DNA from 2 places in the Psychrobacillus sp. Z16_25 genome. Region 1 is predicted to be linked to the other one. Evidence: a T-box and tRNA genes for the amino acid it is inferred to sense, from the RefSeq annotation. Region 1 holds a T-box; the other holds one or more tRNA genes.
What was found. The T-box of region 1 lies ahead of thrS (threonine--tRNA ligase). A T-box ahead of a tRNA ligase gene usually reads a tRNA of that ligase, here a tRNA-Thr.
Positions count from the first base shown of each region.

Region 2: it has a tRNA-Thr gene. The T-box ahead of thrS (threonine--tRNA ligase) is inferred to sense a tRNA for this amino acid. The anticodon was not compared.

Region 1 covers NZ_JBXEOV010000006.1:8,553-18,409, reverse strand. The annotation lists gene AC1VU3_RS08180 (DUF4179 domain-containing protein) at 1-420, opposite strand, end outside; gene AC1VU3_RS08175 (sigma-70 family RNA polymerase sigma factor) at 417-947, opposite strand; gene AC1VU3_RS08170 (GNAT family N-acetyltransferase) at 1,094-1,600, opposite strand; gene AC1VU3_RS08165 (DegV family protein) at 1,747-2,604, shown strand; gene thrS (threonine--tRNA ligase) at 2,990-4,180, opposite strand; T-box leader at 4,230-4,453, opposite strand; gene AC1VU3_RS08155 (CoA-disulfide reductase) at 4,895-6,241, opposite strand; gene AC1VU3_RS08150 (catalase) at 6,385-8,424, opposite strand; gene fabI (enoyl-ACP reductase FabI) at 8,561-9,340, opposite strand; gene AC1VU3_RS08140 (MerR family transcriptional regulator) at 9,776-9,857, opposite strand, start outside.
Region 2 covers NZ_JBXEOV010000023.1:28,020-37,876, reverse strand. The annotation lists gene AC1VU3_RS16140 (L-lactate dehydrogenase) at 627-1,556, shown strand; tRNA gene AC1VU3_RS16135 (tRNA-Asn) at 1,721-1,795, shown strand; tRNA gene AC1VU3_RS16130 (tRNA-Thr) at 1,811-1,884, shown strand; gene AC1VU3_RS16125 (DUF1428 family protein) at 2,083-2,433, opposite strand; gene AC1VU3_RS16120 (MBL fold metallo-hydrolase) at 2,449-3,189, opposite strand; tRNA gene AC1VU3_RS16115 (tRNA-Val) at 3,427-3,502, shown strand; tRNA gene AC1VU3_RS16110 (tRNA-Tyr) at 3,526-3,609, shown strand; tRNA gene AC1VU3_RS16105 (tRNA-Gln) at 3,616-3,690, shown strand; tRNA gene AC1VU3_RS16100 (tRNA-Ala) at 3,712-3,784, shown strand; gene AC1VU3_RS16095 (GNAT family N-acetyltransferase) at 4,065-4,634, shown strand; gene rocF (arginase) at 4,704-5,609, shown strand; gene sigW (RNA polymerase sigma factor SigW) at 5,771-6,346, shown strand; gene AC1VU3_RS16080 (zf-HC2 domain-containing protein) at 6,358-6,981, shown strand; gene cdaA (diadenylate cyclase CdaA) at 7,115-7,951, shown strand; gene AC1VU3_RS16070 (CdaR family protein) at 7,944-9,224, shown strand; gene glmM (phosphoglucosamine mutase) at 9,262-9,857, shown strand, end outside.

The DNA of each region.
Region 1 (9,857 bases):
ATATCCAAAGCTATTTACTCCACTCATATCAAGCTCCTTATCCCCTGTATAGATGACAGAGACCATTAGGCGAGAACCGTCATAGGCTGCCTCTTTTACTGTCATCGTTATCCCGTTCTGACTGTCACTTTTATTAATCAAGGTAGCTAAATTATCTCGTTCCACCTTTTCCGAGGCAATATCTCTAAAATCCTTGTAAATAGAGCCGATGAGTGGAATATTGTTCAAGGCTTCCGCCATACCTGTAGAGACGAAGCCTGAGCCAAGCAGCGAAAGACATAGACCACATGCAACTAGGAAGGAACGCTTAATGGTATTTCGTGTCTTTCTTTTTTTCTTCGCCTGCAACATTGCCTTTTTTTCTCTTGCCTTTAACTGATCTATAGGGATGATGATATTGTCGTTAGATTGACCGCTCATAGCATATAGTCCTCCTTTAAAATGGGTCTAAGCTCTTTCTTAGCTCTATTTAAGTGGGATTTTACAGTTCCTTCAGGATAATTCATAATCTCGGCAATTTCCTTAATAGATAAGTAATGATAATACCGCAACAAGATAATTGTCTTCGCTGATGGATTTAAGGTTTTGATGGCTTCTGAAACATCCATTGAAGTGGTGATTGCATCGTTTTTCTCTGGCGCAATTAATCGAGCAAACATCTCCTCATCCTCTGTTGTAAAATGTCGAGATTCTTTTCGAATAAAGTCAATGGATTTAAAAACAATTATTTTCGTAATCCAGCTTGAAAAGCTTTCTGCCTTCTTCAATTTTTTAATAGAAATATAGGCTGTATAGATCGTTTCCTGATAAACATCTAAAGCATCCTGTTCATTTTTCACATAAGAATAAGCTGTTCTATACAGCTTTTCACGAACCGAACTAATCAACTCTTCGAATGCTTCGTCATTTCCCTTCTTTGCTTTATGTACTAATTTTACTACATCCATTTCTACTCCCCTTTCTGTTATGTATTAAAGTCGAATGTAGAACAAGATTGGTTGCAAAATACACAAAATCATTCCTATGTAAAAAACAGAATCACAAATTTATGATTCTGTCTCTAGTCATTTTGCAAGCATCCTCGCCACTTAGGTTATCTGATTCTCAACACCCTATGCTGTTCATCGTAATATTGATTTCCTACCTTCAGCGCTCTTTTTTCTTCTCCAAAAACCTCAAATCCTAGACTTTTATAGAGATTCTTTGCTGTTTCATTGCTTGTGACGACTGATAAATTAATTTGTTCAATTTCTTCATTCTGCTTGGCCTGCTCTATTGCTCTTAACAAAAGAGCCTTTCCTACACCCGTACCACGGGCGGAAGGCGTTACATACATAGCAAATATATTGGCTCGATGCTTCATCTTCAAGGTACTTTCTTGAACAAGCGTCACATTACCTATTAGCCTTTCATCTATAAATGCCCCGAAATTATAGTTACCTTCGGTCTGAAATCTAGCTTTCACTCTCTCAATTGGTTCTTTTTGCTGAACAGCCTCCTCATAGCTGCTTCCAAATGCTTCCGGATTCTGTTGTAGTGCTTCCAGCCTTAATTCCCAATATGTCGCTGCATCTTGCACTTCTAATAACCGTATCTTCATGGTCAATCCCTCCAAAATTTGTTCAAATTATGTTCAAATTATGTTTCAGACTCCGAAATTTCGACAAAACATGACAAGTAACACTATGACTTCGAACATTTCTGTTATACATTGCGGATAAGACTATTCTACACCGAGGTGACATAATGACAACTAATGCCAAAAAAATTGCTTGGATCACTGATACTGCAGCATTATTAGACGAAGAGTTCATCACTAAACACCAAATTCATGTCTTACCCTTAAATATTATTTTTGAAGAAAAAGCTTATCGCGAAACAATCGACCTTACTAGTGATGAGTTTTATCATAAATTGAGAACTGCCAAAGTTCACCCTAAAACCTCACAGCCACCCATCGGAGAGATGGTGAAGCTTTACGAGGATTTAAAGGCACAAGGCTATGATTGCGCAATAGCAATTCACGTATCTAGTGATCTATCAGGAACATTTCATAGTTCCCAAACAGCATCTAAACTAGCAAACTTCCCGGTATATGCTATAGATTCGAAGATAGGCTCTTATCCTATGGTGAAAATGCTAGAGACTGGTCAAAGCATGATAGAAAAGGGAAGCTCTATGGAGGAAGTGCTCTCTACATTGGAGGGTATGACACGTAACTCAGAGCTTTCCTTTATTCCATCCAGCCTTTCACAGCTCCATAAAAGTGGTCGTGTTTCAGGAACAGCTGCTTTTCTAAGTAATCTACTAAATATCAAGCTTGTCATCTCCTTTGATAACGGAAAGGTTGTCATGAAGGAAAAGGTCCGTTCAACCAAACGAGCGAAAAACTATGTAACGGATCTACTTAGAAAAGACATGGAAATAGCCAAAGTACCTGAGGTGGCTGTGATTAACTGCAACAACTTAAAAGATGCTCAAGCTTGGAAAGAAGAATTGCAAGCTGAGCTTCCAGAGCTAAACGTAATTGTCATACCCCTAAGCGCTTGTGTCGGCGTTCATGCCGGAGAAGGAACTATAGGACTTAGCTGGGTGCGATATTAAAGTGAGTCTAGGATAGATCGAAGAAAGACTTATGATTCTATATATGATTAGAATCATAAGTGCTTTCTTGAATTTTGAGACACAGGTTCTCCGCTACGTCGGACGCTTTCCGTGGGCACGGATTGAGGCCAACAGGATGTTGGTCAGGAAAACGTTGTCACACAATGTGACGCTTTTAGTTTTCCTTCCTTAACTCTCCCTCGGTGCTCCTGTCGCTCCGCTTTCGTCGCAAATAAATTTGCTGTTCCCACAGGAGTCACCTACGCTGCTTCGAACCAATAGAGTTTCTTACTAAAAATAATTTTTGATTAATAAATTTGAAAAAGGACATAATCCATCAAGAAAGAAATAGATTTTGTCCCAGCCTCATCCCTTTCACATCTCCTTATCCTCTTAAAAGTGATAGAAATTCATGTAACCCCATCTCCCCTATACTACCCACCTTATGCTTCCGCACAGAAACCACATTCTTTTCTACTTCTTGGTCCCCAATAATCAGCATATACGGGTGCTTTTGAAGAGACGCCTCTCTTATTTTCAGTCCAATTTTTTCTACACGATCATCCATTTCTACACGATAACCTTTATCCTCCAGCTGCTGCTTAATCTCTCTAGCATAGTTGATTTGGTGGTCTGAAATCGGTAGTAGTTTTACCTGTACAGGAGCGAGCCAAAGTGGAAAGCTTCCTTGATAATGCTCTAAAAGAATCGCCATGAACCGTTCAATAGAGCCGTAAATTGCCCTATGAATCATGATTGGCTGTTTTAATTCATTATGCTCATCTACGTACTTACAGTCAAACTTTTCTGGCATTTGAAAATCTAGCTGTATTGTTCCACATTGCCAGCTTCTTCCCACCCAGTCGTAGATATGAAAGTCAATCTTCGGTCCATAAAAGGCTCCATCTCCTTCATTTACTTGATACTCCACATGTCGTTGTTGCAAAACGTTTTCTAATGCCTGCTCTGCTCGATTCCAATTATCTAATGATCCCATGTAATCTTCAGGTCGTGTAGACAACTCAACTTTGTAGCTAAAACCAAATGCTGAATAGAACTCATCCACTAACTCTAGTACCTTTGCGATTTCCTCTTCTATTTGACTCTCTAGTACAAAGAGATGTGCATCATCCTGAGTAAAAGCACGGACTCTCAGCAATCCATTCAATGACCCGGACAGCTCATGGCGGTGAACCAGACCAAGCTCTGCATAACGAAGTGGCAACTCACGATAACCTCTTCGCTTACTGTTAAAAATCAGCACTGCACCAGGGCAATTCATAGGTTTGATCGCATACTTTTGGTCATCCACATCTGAAAAGTACATATTTTTATGGTAATGATCCCAATGCCCTGATTTCTCCCACAACTCCTGTTTCATCATAATCGGTGTTTTTATCTCCTGGTAGCCCGCTTTCCTATGCTTTTCTTTCCAAAAACTCTCTAATTGATTTCGCAAAACCATCCCATTTGGAAGATAAAACGGCATTCCTGGTGCCTCTTCCATAGACATAAATAATTCTAATTGTTGGCCTAGCTTTTGATGACTTAGCCTTTCCACTGCTTTTACTGACATTGTTAATTCCTCCCGATTTATGAATAATAAAAGACCACACTCATCCCGTACAAGGGACGAATGTGGTCGTGGTTCCACCCTAATTTTGCAGCATAATGAAGGCTGCACTCAAGTAAGATAACGGTTTCCCGGTTACAGATAATCGCCAGTAAGCTTTCCCTGCAACTGCTCCAAGGTGGTAAGTTAGTCTACTTTCCTCAGGGATTTCAGCCTGTGTCCCTGGTCTCTGTAAAGAAAAGTATGATTTACTCATATCCTTATCGTTGCATTTCATATTTAAATAAAGTGAAACTTTGATTGGTGGGGGGTTCTTTCTTCCCCACCAATCATTAGTTGAACCAATCGGGCTTTTAGGGACAGTTGATCTCCCACTTCGCTGTCGCCTTTCTTTTACCATCTGGAAGTGGGAGTCTTACTGTCCCTTAATGCGGGATAAAAAAAGACCACACCCATCCCATATAAGGGACGAATGTGGTCGTGGTTCCACCCTAATTTCGCAGCGTAAAGTAGCTGCACTCAAATAAGATAACGGTTTCCCGATTACGGTTATCATTTTCCCGTAATAGCTCCAAGGTGGTAAATCACTCTTATTTCTGAAGGGCTTTCAGCCGATGACCCTGTTCTCTTTCCAGAAAGCGAAGAAATGATTCTTGTCCTTTTCCTTGCTGATTATGTCCAATTAAATTTTTTATAGTATATGCCATTATGTTAAATTTAGTCAATACTTAAATTTTTTGATTCCTTTCTAGCCAATTGCTGAAGGGGGTCCCAAACACCATTGAAAGGCGGAGAATAAGAAAGGTCCATATCAACTAAATCGTACAAGGACATTTCATGAAATAAAGCCATTGCTAGCACGTCTGTCCTTTTATCAACACCATTACCGCCAATGATTTGCCCTCCCAGTAGGAGCTTAGATTCCTTCTGACAGAGTAGCTTGATTTGCATCAATTCCTTCCCAGGATAATAACCAGCTATGTCATTTGCTTGTAAGGTATACACTTCGTAAGCAATACCTATTCGTTCTGCCTCTTTTTCAGATAATCCCGTTCTTCCCAGGTTTAAATCATAAAATTTCATAATGGATGTACCAAGCACTCCCTTAAACTCCTTACTTACTCCTATCATATTCAACCCTGCTAGTCTTCCTTGCTTATTAGCGGTAGTGCCTAGTGGTATATAGTCATTTAAATGCTTGATTCTGTGGTAATGAGTAGCACAGTCTCCAGCAGCAAATATATCGGTAATATTTGTTTCCAAGAATGGATTAACAATAATTGCTCCATTCGAATGTAGCGTAATGCCTGTATCCTTTAAAAAGCCTGTGTTAGGCTTTACTCCAACGGCTACCAGCACCATGTCTGTATCGTATTCCCCTTTGTCCGTTACTACCTTTTCCACTCTTTTATTTCCTTGAAAGGCTTCTACTTCTTCCTCTAATATAACCTCTATTTTATTCTTGATAGCCTCTTGATAAACAAACTCTGCCATATCAGAATCAAAGATATCCGCAAGCTGGTCTCCACGCTGTATAATGCGGACCTTTTTCCCTGCGCTCACAAAGTTCTCTGCCATTTCTAATCCTACATATCCACCACCAATAATGGTAACCTGCTTTACTAATTCTAAATCCTTTATAATGGCTTCCGCACTCGGGATTGTTTTAATCGTATGTACACCCTCAAGCTGGTAGCCACTCCAATGGGGAATTACTGGCCTTGCCCCTGTTGCAATTAACAATCGATCATAAGAGTATTCAAAGCTCTCTCCTGTAAGTAAATTTGTCCCTTCAACGGTCTTCTTATCAGGATTTACGCCTGTCACCTTATGTCTAACCCTTGCATCTATTCCATATTTCTCTCGAAAAGTTTCTACCGTTCTGGCAATTAAGTCCCCGGTATCTGGAATAAGACCACCTACTACGTATGGTAGACCACACTGTCCATAAGAATAGATTTGGCCTCTTTCAAGTGTAGTAATTTCCGCCGTAGGATCATTACGGACAATTTCCATTGCCGCACTCATTCCTGCTGCATCCCCACCAATAATTACATATCGCACATGATTTCCCCCATTCCTTATTCATTATTCTCCCATTGTTAAAATGAATATACTTGAACACCTCGCCTAACCCAAAAGGGTGCCCAAAAGTAATAACTTTAGACACCCTATTCCTATCTCTTTGTTTAGCAATCTATTTCTTTCTATACCGCTCTATCCCAGAAGCGGTGCTTCGCTATCGCTTGGATAAAAGTATCTACAAAGGTAATTCCTTTTTCGCTCGTAAATACACCCACTTGTCCATCTAAATGAAGATCTGTTATGACTTGATCTCCGCTAAAGGAGGAGCCTATCGGCTTGTAGTGAGTATACGCCTCTTGAATGAATAGCATGGCTTGCTTCTTAAACATCGGGGTCATTCCCTTATCACTAACGATATAGACAGCATCAAACAACACAGAATCTGCCGTAAGGAAAGTATGGTCAACTTCTAGTGTAGAGCCACCCACACCTTTAACTGTACCAGCATGATCACTTACTACCTCTGGCATTGTTCCTTTTGCTTTGAGTCCGTCTAATACCTCCAATAACCCTTCATCGAATCCATCCCCTACTAAGACTGCTATTTTTCTAGTATCTGGCTTCATCACAGTATTTAACTGACTTAATGCTGGAGAGGTTTTCGTATTGGATTTTTCAACAGTGCCTTGTACCACAAGACCTAAATTTTCTGCCACCTTACTAGCAAGATCAAAGTCTATATTTGCAATCATTTCAATTACTTGAACTCTTATAGACTTTTCCTTACACTTTCCTAGCTCGAAGCTAAATGCCTCTATGATATGCTCTTTCTCCGGCTTACTCATACTATTCCAGAACAAAGTCGCTTGGGAGAAATGATCTTTAAAGCTTTCGCTTCTTGCCCTTACCTTGCGAGCATCTATTTTTTCTTGGTAGTGTGTGTAACCGCCCTCTTCAGCACTTACTGGTGTAGGCGTATTCCCTGCTAGGGAGTTTTTATGGTAGCTTACTCGTCCTACATTAATCGTCTGTCTACTAAATCCGTCTCTTTGGTTGTTATGGAAAGGACAAACCGGACGGTTAATCGGGATTTCATGGAAGTTAGGGCCCCCAAGACGGAGAAGCTGTGTATCTGTGTAAGAGAACAATCTACCTTGCAGTAGCGGATCGTTAGTAAAATCAATACCAGGTACTACGTGCCCTGGATGAAATGCTACTTGCTCCGTTTCTGCGAATACATTGTCCACATTTCGATTTAATGTCATTTTCCCAATAATTTTCACCGGCACGTCTTCCTCCGGCCATATTTTCGTAGTGTCTAGAAGATCGAAATCAAATGCGAACTCGTCCTCTTCTGCGATTAGCTGTACACCTAATTCATATTCTGGAAAGTCTCCATTCTCAATCGATTCATATAGATCTCGTCTATGGAAGTCAGGATCCTTTCCGTTTATCTTCTGTGCTTCATCCCAAACAACAGAATGTGTTCCTAAGAGAGGCTTCCAATGGAATTTCACAAAGTGAGACTTTCCTTCTTCATTTACAAAACGGAAGGTGTTCACACCAAAGCCCTCCATCATACGGAAGCTACGAGGGATTGCACGGTCTGACATCGCCCACATAATCATATGCGCTGTTTCCTGATTATTGGCCACAAAATCCCAGAATGTATCATGCGCGGATGCAGCCTGTGGTATTTCGTTATGCGGCTCTGGTTTAAGGGCATGAATTAAATCTGGAAACTTGATAGCGTCTTGTATAAAGAAAACCGGTATGTTATTTCCTACTAAGTCATAGTTCCCTTCCTCCGTGTAAAACTTTGTTGCAAAGCCACGAGCATCGCGTGCCAGCTCTCCTGAGCCTCTAGATCCAGCTACCGTGGAAAATCTAACGAAAACTGGCGTTTTAGAACCTGGATTTTGCAAGAACTTTGCTTTCGTATATGGCTTCATCGACTCATAAACCTCGAATACTCCATGAGCTGCAAAGCCTCTTGCATGAACGATTCTCTCAGGTATACGCTCATGGTCGAAGTGCGTCATTTTTTCACGAAAATGAAAATCCTCCATCAAGGTTGGACCTCGCTCCCCAGCCTTCAAGGAGAATTCATCCTCTGAAACCTTCAATCCTTGGTTCGTTGTCATCGCCTGATCCTTATCAACGACTCTAAATTTCTCTAACTGTTCATTTTTGCTATTTTCATTTACATGCTTGTCCACTATATATACCTCCTACAGAATCATTTGTTGTTCAAATACCCTCCTCCGTACTCCTAAAACTTTTTTTATCATAATTCCAAGAAATAGCTCTCTTAAATAGAAAAAGCCATCCTCTAAGCAATAGAGGACAGCCAATACTTTAACCCATAATATGATATCCAGAATCTACATACACAATTTCTCCAGTGACTCCTCGTGATAAATGTCCGAGCAGACCAACTGTCATGTCTCCAACTTCTTCTTGTGTAACATTTCTTTTTAATGGAGAGGTTTCTTCAATCTTCTTCAGAATTGTATTAAACGAAGGAACTCCTTTAGCAGCCAATGTTCTAACAGCACCAGCAGAAATAGCATTCACTCGGATATTCTGCTTACCCAAGTCAAAAGCTAAATATTTTACCGCTGATTCTAATGCGGCTTTAGCCACTCCCATTACATTATAGCCTTCTAGTACTCTTTCTGCTCCAAGGTAGCTCATTGTAACAATGGAGCCACCCTCTGTCATGAACGGTGCCGCCTCTCGTGCTGTTGCTATTAAAGAATAAGCACTTGTATCTTGAGCAAACGCATAGCCTTCTCTGCTCGTTTGTACAAAGTCTCCCTTTAAATCCTCTGCATGGGCAAAGGCAACAGAATGAACAACTCCGTGGATGACCCCAACTTCTGCCCCAATTTTTTCAAAGGCAGCTTTCATGCTTTCATCACTATTCACATCACACTCAACCACTAAGACATCTCCAAGCTCGTGATCCTTCACTAGCTTTTCTATTTTTCCCAGAGATCTTTCTTTACGGTATGTAAAAATAACGTTTGCCCCGACCCCTACAAGAGATTTCGCGACTCCCCATGCAAGGCTGCGCTCGTTTGCCACACCCATCACTACTATATTTTTATCCTTTAACTGAATAAGATCCTTCATCATGAATCCCCCTATTTTCATACCTGTTATTAGCACCTGTTACTAATTTAATCATACCACATTTTTTCTAATATTCTACTATCTTTTTAACCCTCTAAGAACTGTGCAGGTATCAATAGCTACTTTAACATATAAGGAGGAAATAACCGGATTACTCATTCTCCGTAAGTCAGTATTCAATTGATCTAGAGATGTAATGCCATAGATAATAAAAAGTAGTTGCGATAAATAAAAATTAGCACTTACGATGCTATCATAAGTGCTAAAACTATTCTGGAGACTCAGGTTATCTGCTGCGTCGGACACTTTCCACGGGGGCGTGGCAAGCCAGCACACAACGCTTACGCGTGTGGTCGTACTGTCTTGCCTACCACCTTGCTCCCGTAGGAGTCGCAAAGGTCCCTCTAAAAATGACTTTTCAGAACGGCCCTTAGCTCATAAATATTTCTTTCTATTCTCTAATACTTCCTCCATAGAGTTGGCCAAACGGATATGCTTCAAATTCTTACAAGCAAAG
Region 2 (9,857 bases), on a different contig from region 1:
TCTCGTTCCCGGAGCATTTATTCTCAGACAAGCCGATTTTACTCTCGTTCGTGCCAGACTAAATAAATGGATATCAGTGCCGCATTCCTATCAATATAAAAAAGTTATAATGGGGATAGTAAAATAATAATTCTTTGCAGACTAAAAAATTCTTAGTTAAAAAGGAAATCTTTTAATCCCGTACATAAAATTCGACATTTATGCGCAAAATAGTTGTATCTAATTTCCAAAAAAATCATCTATGATTTGTTGTAACATAGGACTTGTGGACAGAAAAGGAAGTTTGCGCTCCCTAATATAAGCTACTATAATAAAGATTGCATTCGGCGATACATATGAAGAAGTAGTTGCCCATTTGGAACCATCTATACGGTATGTTCAACTACATCACCTGAACCAATTTTTAATCAAAATGGAACACTGTTCTGGATCTAGCTTAAATTTGGATGGACAGGTGTAATGTGAAAAGGGTTACCTAAAAATAGTAGTTCACTCTTAGTACATACAAGTCATTACTGTGCGACATACTTTTTACTGGTGTAATAAATACTTTAATTTAAGACATACTAACAGCGAGCGTTGAATGTATATCTGACTATTTTTGATTCTATATATGAGGTGATTTAATGAGAAAAGTTGTTTTAGTTGGTTGCGGTGCGGTTGGTACTGCTTATGCATATAGTCTAGTTAACCAAGGGGTTGTTACTGAACTTGTACTAATCGATGCTAATAAAGAAAAAGCAGAGGGTGAAGCAATGGACCTTGTGCATGGTATGGCAGTGGCAACAACGAACATGAAAGTTAGTGTTGGTACCTATGAGGATTGCAAGGATGCACAACTAATTGTTATTACGGCCGGAGCCAACCAGAAGCCTGGTGAAACGAGATTACAACTCGTAGAACGCAACACTCGAATTATGCAATCTATTGTTCAGGAGATTAAAAAAAGCGGCTTCGATGGAATTCTTCTCATTGCTTCCAACCCAGTTGATGTGATGAGTTATGTAGCATACAAGGAAAGCGGCCTGCCTGCGAACAAGGTCATTGGTTCAGGAACTACCTTGGATACAGCTCGTTTCAAGGTACTTTTAGGAGAGTACTTTGAAGTAGATCCAAGGAATGTTCATGCAGTTATCATCGGTGAGCATGGTGATAGTGAACTAGCTGTATTCAGTCAAGCTAATATTGGGGTAGAATCGCTGGAAGATTTCTTGGAAAGACGAAATAATCCAAATGATAAAGAAAAACTCAACTCGATCTTTAACGCAGTTCGTAGGGCTGCTTATGAGATTATTAATCGTAAAGGTGTTACGAATTTCGGAATAGGAATGTGCTTAACAAGAATCACGAAGGCAATTCTCAATAACGAGCATTCTATTCTTCCAGTTTCTTGTTTATTGAACGGCGAATATGGCCAAGAAGATATCTATATGAGTGTCCCAGCCGTTGTAACATACGAGGGTGTGAAAGAAATTCCTACCTTAAAGTTGAATGAAGAAGAGACTAAGCTATTCAATCAATCAGCAGAAATTCTACGTAAAACGAGAGTAAACTAAAACTCCTTTTACAAGAAAATAACCATGGTATAGTTACCGTGGTTATTTTCTCTTATATTCTTTTTTAAAAAAAGCTGTATAAAATAACGGTACAAAAACATACTAATGAAAGAAATTGATACTTGAAAAAGTTTGTTACATTACCTATAATTATATCTAGACGTTCCGAAGTAGCTCAGTGGTAGAGCAACCGGCTGTTAACCGGTTGGTCGTAGGTTCGAGTCCTACCTTCGGAGCCATTTTTATGTTAATTTGCTTCCATAGCTCAGTTAGGTAGAGTGCTTCCATGGTAAGGAAGAGGTCACCGGTTCGAGCCCGGTTGGAAGCTTAATTGAAAAACAAAAAGCGATTCTCCAAAGATAATGGAGAGTCGCTTTTTTCTGTCTGTCTAGAATTTACCATGCTGTCCAAACAGAGAGTAATTGATAAGTATTAAACAATAGGTAGTAATGCTAGTTCATAAATGAAAAAGCGACTTTGTGATTGGCTCTGTTAAGACAATCACAAAGTCGCTTTTAAATGGACGTTATGGCATTCCAAATTCGCCGCGGACAGTTCTGCTCATATCAATCACCTTTGTCATTTGGTTATATAGCGTATTAATCCGTTCGTCCTGATCAACTTTCTCCAATACCTGAATCTGATGTCTCTTGTTATGATAGCGGTTAATTTCCATCATCAGTATTTCTTTTTCAAGCAGTTCTACAGCAGATACCATTCCGGCACAACCGTATTCAGGCTGAATGGATGTAGCGACATATGTTTCACTTTCGATAGCGCCATACTCTTTATAGATGCGTTCGGCCTCTCGATTAATCTGTAAAAATTGTTCTTTATTTTCTTCAGTTACTGGATAAAGATAAATTTCTAAATACATGAGCGCCCTCCTTACTTAGGATGAAAACTTATAAGAGTACAGCGGTCTTGCTAGCCTTATTTTTTCTTTTCGTTCTATCTGCAGCTTTGCGTCCTCGGTATCGTAACCACTATGATAGTGCATTAAAATCATTTTTTTCGTTAAGGATGAGTCAAGCGCTTTTATTTCCTGTAAGCTAGGGTGGGAAAGGATGGGAAGATCCCACATATGACAGTCGTGAAAGATGGTATGAACATTTAGAGAATGAAGCAAAGCCTCGTTGACTATGGAATCACCACTGTAATAGAAATACGGCTCTGCTAATATTCCGTAACTGATCATCTGGGGAATATGATCTGTGCGGATAATACGAAATGATTGGCAAGCTATATAGAATTCTTCCTCTGGCCGAACGAGCGTTACATGAAAATAATCCTCCAATTTTTTCGGACCGTTAGTAGATAGCCCAAGTCCCTCCTTCAATGTATTCCATAAGCCTTCAACCAAATCCTCTGCAAGATAGAGATTTATTTTTCCTTTCCCAAGGATTGTCTTATAATGTGCTAGCTGCTGTAGACCGTTTATATGATCTTCATGGAGATGGGTGATGAATAAATGCTCTACAATATTTAAGTCAAATCCTAATTTCTGAAGCGACTGTCGATTAGTCGCTGGGAAGTCTATAAATAGGCGAGTATCGTTCCATTCAATAAATGCGCTATTATGTCCGCTTCTATCTGGTAGAAAGTCTCCGGTTCCAAGGAAGGTTAATTGCATAAAGGTACACCCTTTCTGTCATAATTATGCTTTAGTTTAAGTATCTACCAATGGTAACAGAAAGAAAAGTACTACCTGGATAACTCGCTAAAAACTCTTGCCAAACAACCTATAAAAAAGTAGAATGATTACATAGTTCTTTTTAGAAAACAGATATCTTTTTTTAAAAAAGTGCTTGTTTCGAAAAGGTGCTTATGATAATATATTTATTGTCCGGTTTTTCAATAAAACCTACATGGAGGATTAGCTCAGCTGGGAGAGCATCTGCCTTACAAGCAGAGGGTCGGCGGTTCGAGCCCGTCATCCTCCACCATTTTAATTTATTTAATATAGCCTGGAGGGGTAGCGAAGTGGCTAAACGCGGCGGACTGTAAATCCGCTCCTTAGGGTTCGGCGGTTCGAATCCGTCCCCCTCCACCAGTTTTTTGGGGTATAGCCAAGCGGTAAGGCAACGGATTTTGATTCCGTCATGCCCTGGTTCGAATCCAGGTACCCCAGCCATTTTACACATCACCCTGATATGGGGCCTTAGCTCAGCTGGGAGAGCGCCTGCCTTGCACGCAGGAGGTCAGCGGTTCGATCCCGCTAGGCTCCATCCTAAAAAATCCTTTCCACCTTTCAGGCGGGAAGGATTTTTTCTTATTGTTCAGCTTCAGCGCTTTGCACCTCGAGGTCAAATGGGTGCCGACTGCCTCCTCGCAGTCCTTCATTTGCTTGTCGAGGCATGCCTTGTGCTTTCTTAATAGGACGATAAGTATTTCTTTTGTATGTATTTTGTTCTCTTTGAAATTTGCTTTCAGGAAAGTATGCTAGAAATAGCAATTCACGACTCACAGCTATTATTTATCTTCCACTATAAAAAAAGAGGTGTACGGATGCTAAATTATCAAAATGTTACACTACGTCCTTTAAAAGAAACTGATTTTGTGAAATTATGGAGGCTGTTTGAGCCGGAAATATTTGAATTTATGCTACATAAAGTAGAAACACAGAATCAGTTGAATAAGTGGCTTCAGGCTGGTATTGACCAGATGCGTGAGAGGAAGGCTCTTACTTTTGCTGTAGAGCATACCGATACTAAAGAGATAATGGGAACTACACGGATTTATGGTATCGATTATACAAATAAGTCTTGTGAAATCGGCTCAACCTTTTACGGAAAAAGGTTTCAGCGAACGAATGTGAATACGGCATGCAAATATCTTTTATTAACATATTGTTTTGAAGATTTGCAGCTGATACGTGTTCAACTTAAAACAGATGAACAAAACCTCTCCTCCCAACAGGCGATTGAGCGAATAGGGGCAAAAAGAGAGGGCGTTCTTCGGAATGAAAGAATTCGTTCAAATGGAGTGGTAAGGAATACCGTTATTTATTCTTTCATTGATGAAGAGTGGGAAAAAACGAAAACCCATCTTTTTCAACTGTTGCATAAATATACGTGAGTTTGCGCTGTTGAGCCATATGAAATTTGGAATTACAATAGATGTATGAATTGAAAGGGGCTTAAAAACATGAATCATTTAAACCTATCCATTATTGGAGTTCCAATGGACTTAGGTCAAAATAGACGTGGAGTAGATATGGGTCCTAGTGCCATTCGTTACGCAGGAGTAGTTGAGAGACTAGAAGCACTTGGCCATCATGTGAACGATTTAGGGGATATTCCTATCGGTAAAAATAATCCAGAAAAGACGCCTCATGAAAAGCTTAGAAACTTACAAGATGTTATAGAGGGTAATACAGCGCTTGCTAATAAAGTACATGAGGTAGTAGCAAAAGGTGATTTCCCATTAGTGCTAGGTGGAGATCATAGTATTGCTATTGGAACGCTTGCTGGGTTATCTGATCGTTATGAAAATATGGGGGTTATTTGGTATGATGCCCATGCAGATATGAACACAGAGGAAACGACGCCTTCAGGTAATATTCATGGAATGCCACTTGCGGTCAGCATGGGGTTAGGACATGAGGCGCTAGTAAATATCCGTGCATATGCTCCAAAAATAAAACCGGAAAATCTAGTGATTATTGGTGCAAGGTCCGTTGATCCAGGCGAAAAAGCGCTTATTAAAGAAAAGGGTATTAAAGTATTTTCGATGCATGAAATTGACAAGCTAGGAATGACAGAAGTGATGAATCAAACAATCGCACATTTTCTAGCTCGTAAAGTAGATGGGGTTCACCTATCACTTGATTTAGATGGCATCGATCCGTTGTACACTCCTGGAGTAGGAACACCGGTGCCGGGTGGAATAAGCTATAGAGAGAGTCACTTGGCAATGGAAATGCTTTATTCCTCTGGTTTAATTACTTCCGCTGAATTTGTTGAGGTAAACCCTATACTTGATGAAAGAAATAAGACTGCTGATGTAGCGGTAGCACTAATGGGTTCTCTATTTGGTGAAAGTTTAATATAAAAATGAGTCAAAAAGTAGACAGATTTGTCTGCTTTTTCTTTTTTTATTTAAACACAAAGAGCTATTTCTTTGATAAAATTAAATTTAGATGAAAAAAATGAAACCTGCTGACACCTCGTACGTATAGGTAAGACAGCCGCATGGAGCGGAGGGAAATCTCAATGGATGCGTTAGTTAACAAAAGAATAAAGCAAGTGTTAAAAGGTGACAAGGATGCTTTTGCGGAAATCGTGGACCTTTACCAGCATAGGTTATATCAGGTTTGCTATCGTATGCTTGGGAATCGTCATGAGGCTGAGGACATTGCTCAGGAAGCGTTCGTACGTGCATTTATCAATATTCATACGTTTGATCAAAAAAGAAAATTTTCCACATGGCTATATAGAATTGCAACGAACTTATGTATAGATCGTATAAGAAAGAAAAAGCCAGATTATTATTTAGACGCGGAAGTAAAGGGTACAGAAGGATTAGACATGTATTCTCAAATAGCTGCCTCTGAGGAGCTTCCAGAAGAAGAATTGATGAAGCTAGAGCTGCAAGATAGAATACAGTATGAAATTAGCAGACTACCAGATAAGTATCGTTCAGCCATTGTCTTAAAGTATATGGAAGAGCTATCTTTACAAGAGATAAGTGAGATATTGGATCTGCCGCTGGGAACTGTAAAAACGAGAATTCATCGAGGTCGTGAAGCACTTCGTAAGCAATTGAGCAAACAAGCCAATCTATTGTAGGAGGAATCATCATGAATGCGTGTCCAGAACGAATTGTTCACTATATGCACGAATACTTAGATGGCGAAATAAGTCGTGAACATGAGCTGGAGCTCAAGGCGCACCTACAGACATGCAAAGAGTGCCAGGCTCATATGCATGAGCTCAGTGATGTAGTTGCTTTTGTGAAGGGCGCGGCTCATGTGGAGGCGCCAAATAGTTTCACTATGTCTGTTATGGCGAGACTTCCAAAGGAAAAATCGCATACCGGTGTAAGTAGATGGTTTCGCCATCATCCTGTTTTGACTGCTGCTGCAGTATTTCTTGTATTAATGAGCAGCATGCTATTCTCATCATATCAAGATGACCAGCAATTCTCTTTCACAAAGCAAGAAAACGTGATAGTAGAAGGAGAAACGGTTATCATCCCTGAAGGACAAGTCGTAAAGGGAGACTTAGTTGTAAAGAATGGGAATGTACGAATAGATGGGGAGCTAGATGGTAATTTGACTGTTATTAATGGAACAAAGTACATGGCTTCTACAGCAAATATTACCGGTACTTCTGAAGAAATAAATGAGGTCTTTGATTGGCTATGGTTTCATATAAAGAATAGTGTGAAAGAAGTAGGCTCGTTTTTCAAGAAAGATGAATAAGGGCAAGCTGGAAGAGTGCAGATAGATATTTTAATGTCTGCACTTTTTTTGCGTTCTTCGAAAGAGAATTAAAACACGCTTATATGTTATAATGAGAACATATGGATTCGTGAGGAAAAGTGGGGGATGCCACATGTCGTTTATGGAGCAATTTACCGATTTTATGCCAGTAAACGTAATTGTAAATATTTTAGATGTTTTATTGGTTTGGTTCGTTATATATAAAATTATCACCCTTATTAAAGGGACAAAAGCTGTTCAATTATTAAATGGTATATTTATTATTGTTGTAACAAAAATAATGACTGACTTTTTAGGATTAGATACCCTTGGCTGGATATTAAGTCAAGTTATTAACTGGGGTTTTTTAGCAATTATCATTATTTTTCAACCGGAAATTAGAAGGGCACTAGAACAGATTGGGAGAGGGAAGCTATTCTCTCGCGGCTCCCAACATGAACAAGAGGAGCAGGAGCGTTTAATCGATGCAATGACGAAATCTGTGAGCTATATGGCGAAGCGTCGAATTGGAGCGCTGATCTCTATTGAAAGAGAAACTGGGCTAACAGAGTATATAGAAACAGGGATACCTTTAAATGCGAATCTTACTTCTGAGCTGTTGATCAATATCTTTATCCCTAATACCCCGTTACATGATGGAGCTGTCATTGTACAGAAGAACAAAATAACCTCTGCAGCATGTTATTTGCCTCTATCAGAAAGTCCGTTCATTTCTAAAGAACTTGGCACACGTCATAGAGCGGCTATAGGGCTCAGTGAAGTAACAGATGCTGTTACCATTGTAGTATCAGAAGAAACTGGTGCAGTTAGCATAACCTCAAATGGTGATTTGCATCGGAATCTTTCCATGGATGAGTTTAAGGTGCATTTAAGTCGACTTTGGTTCGGAGCAACGGAGGAACAGGTGACATCCTCCAAGTGGTTGAGGAGGGGTAAGCAAAATGGATAAAATGTTAAGTAATCCATGGATTCTAAGAATTATTGCCCTTGCCTTAGCAATTCTGCTATTTGTCTCTGTTAAATCGGAATTTGATACTTCCGATCAAAATACAAGCGGTACCGACGTAGAGGTCTTAAGAGATGTTCCCTTAGAAGTATACTACGATGATGAAAATTCAGTCGTAACAGGAACGCCTGAAACTGTAACAGTTAACATAGAAGGACCTGCTCAGCAGGTTAAATCTACAAAGGTGATGAAGGATTACAAAGTCTTTGTAGATTTAAGAGAATTAACCTATGGAGAGCACCGAGTAGCTATTTCAACTGAATCCTTTTCTGATAAGCTTAAAGTTAAAGTAGAGCCTGCTTATATAGATGTCGTAATAGATGAACGTATATCAGAAGAATTTGTAGTTGAATTAGACATGAATGAGAGCCTCCTAGCAGATAATTACGTGATTGCTGATACGTCAGTAGAGCCAAGAGTAGTTACAATTACGGGTGCAAAAGGCGTTATAGATAGCATCGGTTATGTAAAAGCGACCATTACTGGTTCGAATGGAATAAATAAATCCTTTGAACAACAGGCCAGCGTTCGAGTACTAGATTTGGACTTAAACAAACTAGATGTCATGGTCGAACCTCGAACAGTGCTAGTAAAGGTCGGAGTAGAGGAGTATAGTAAGGAAGTTCCGATTGCTTTAGGTAGAGAAGGCTCGCCTAAAGAAGGAGTGACTATCCGTTCACTGACTACGGAAACGGAGAAAATTAGGCTTTATGGACCGAAATCCGTTCTAGATAAAATTAAACAGTTAAATGTGGATGTTGATATTAGCAAGATAGAGGAATCGGGCAATTTTGACTTGAAACTCTTAGTACCAGAAGGTGTCACAAAGCTATCCACGGAAAAAATAAAAATTAGGGCTGAAGTGACGGTAGTTGAACCAGAGGAACAAGGAAACGAGGAACAAGGAAATAAAGAAGAGGATGTATCTTCCTCCATCACCGAAAAATCATTTGAAAATGTGCAAATTGTGGTGAATGGGCTTGCTGAAAATTTAAGAAGTAGCTTTCATTTTCCTGAAAATGGGGTAATCACAGTAGTGGCGAAAGGGCCACAGGAAGCTTTGGATAAAGTACAAGCTAACAACATTTCCATATACGTTGATGCTAAGAACTCCGAACTTGGAGAAACAGTACTGCCTATTCAAATTGATGCCCCATCTAATATAGAGTGGGAAACATCTGAATCCGAAGCAACACTAATGATAACAGAAGCTTAAAACGTAGGATAACAGGTTATTAAGGAGAGTTGATCAAATGGGAAAATATTTTGGGACTGACGGCGTACGAGGTGTAGCAAACTCAGAATTAACACCAGAGTTAGCATATAAACTAGGTCGCTTTGGAGGATATATTTTAACAAGAGAGGCAAAGGACCGAGCAAAGGTAGTAATAGGCCGAGATACTCGAATTTCGGGTCATATGTTAGAAGGCGCGTTAGTAGCTGGTCTCTTATCAGTAGGAGTAGAAGTAATGCGTCTTGGTGTAATTAGTACGCCTGGAGTAGCCTATTTAACTCGAGTAATGAGTGCTGATGCAGGAGTCATGATCTCAGCTTCTCATAATCCAGTCGCAGACAATGGAATCAAATTCTTTGGATCAGATGGGTTTAAGCTATCAGATGCACAGGAAGAGGAAATTGAGCGTCTAATAGATGCGGAGCAGGATGAGTTGCCTCGTCCGACAGGAGGAGCTATTGGTACAGTTTCTGATTACTTCGAAGGTGGTCAGAAGTATATCCAATATCTAAAACAAACTATAGATGAGGACTTTGTAGGGATTCACGTTGCGCTTGACTGTGCAAACGGTGCTACCTCTTCGTTAGGAACACATGTATTTGCTGACTTGGATGC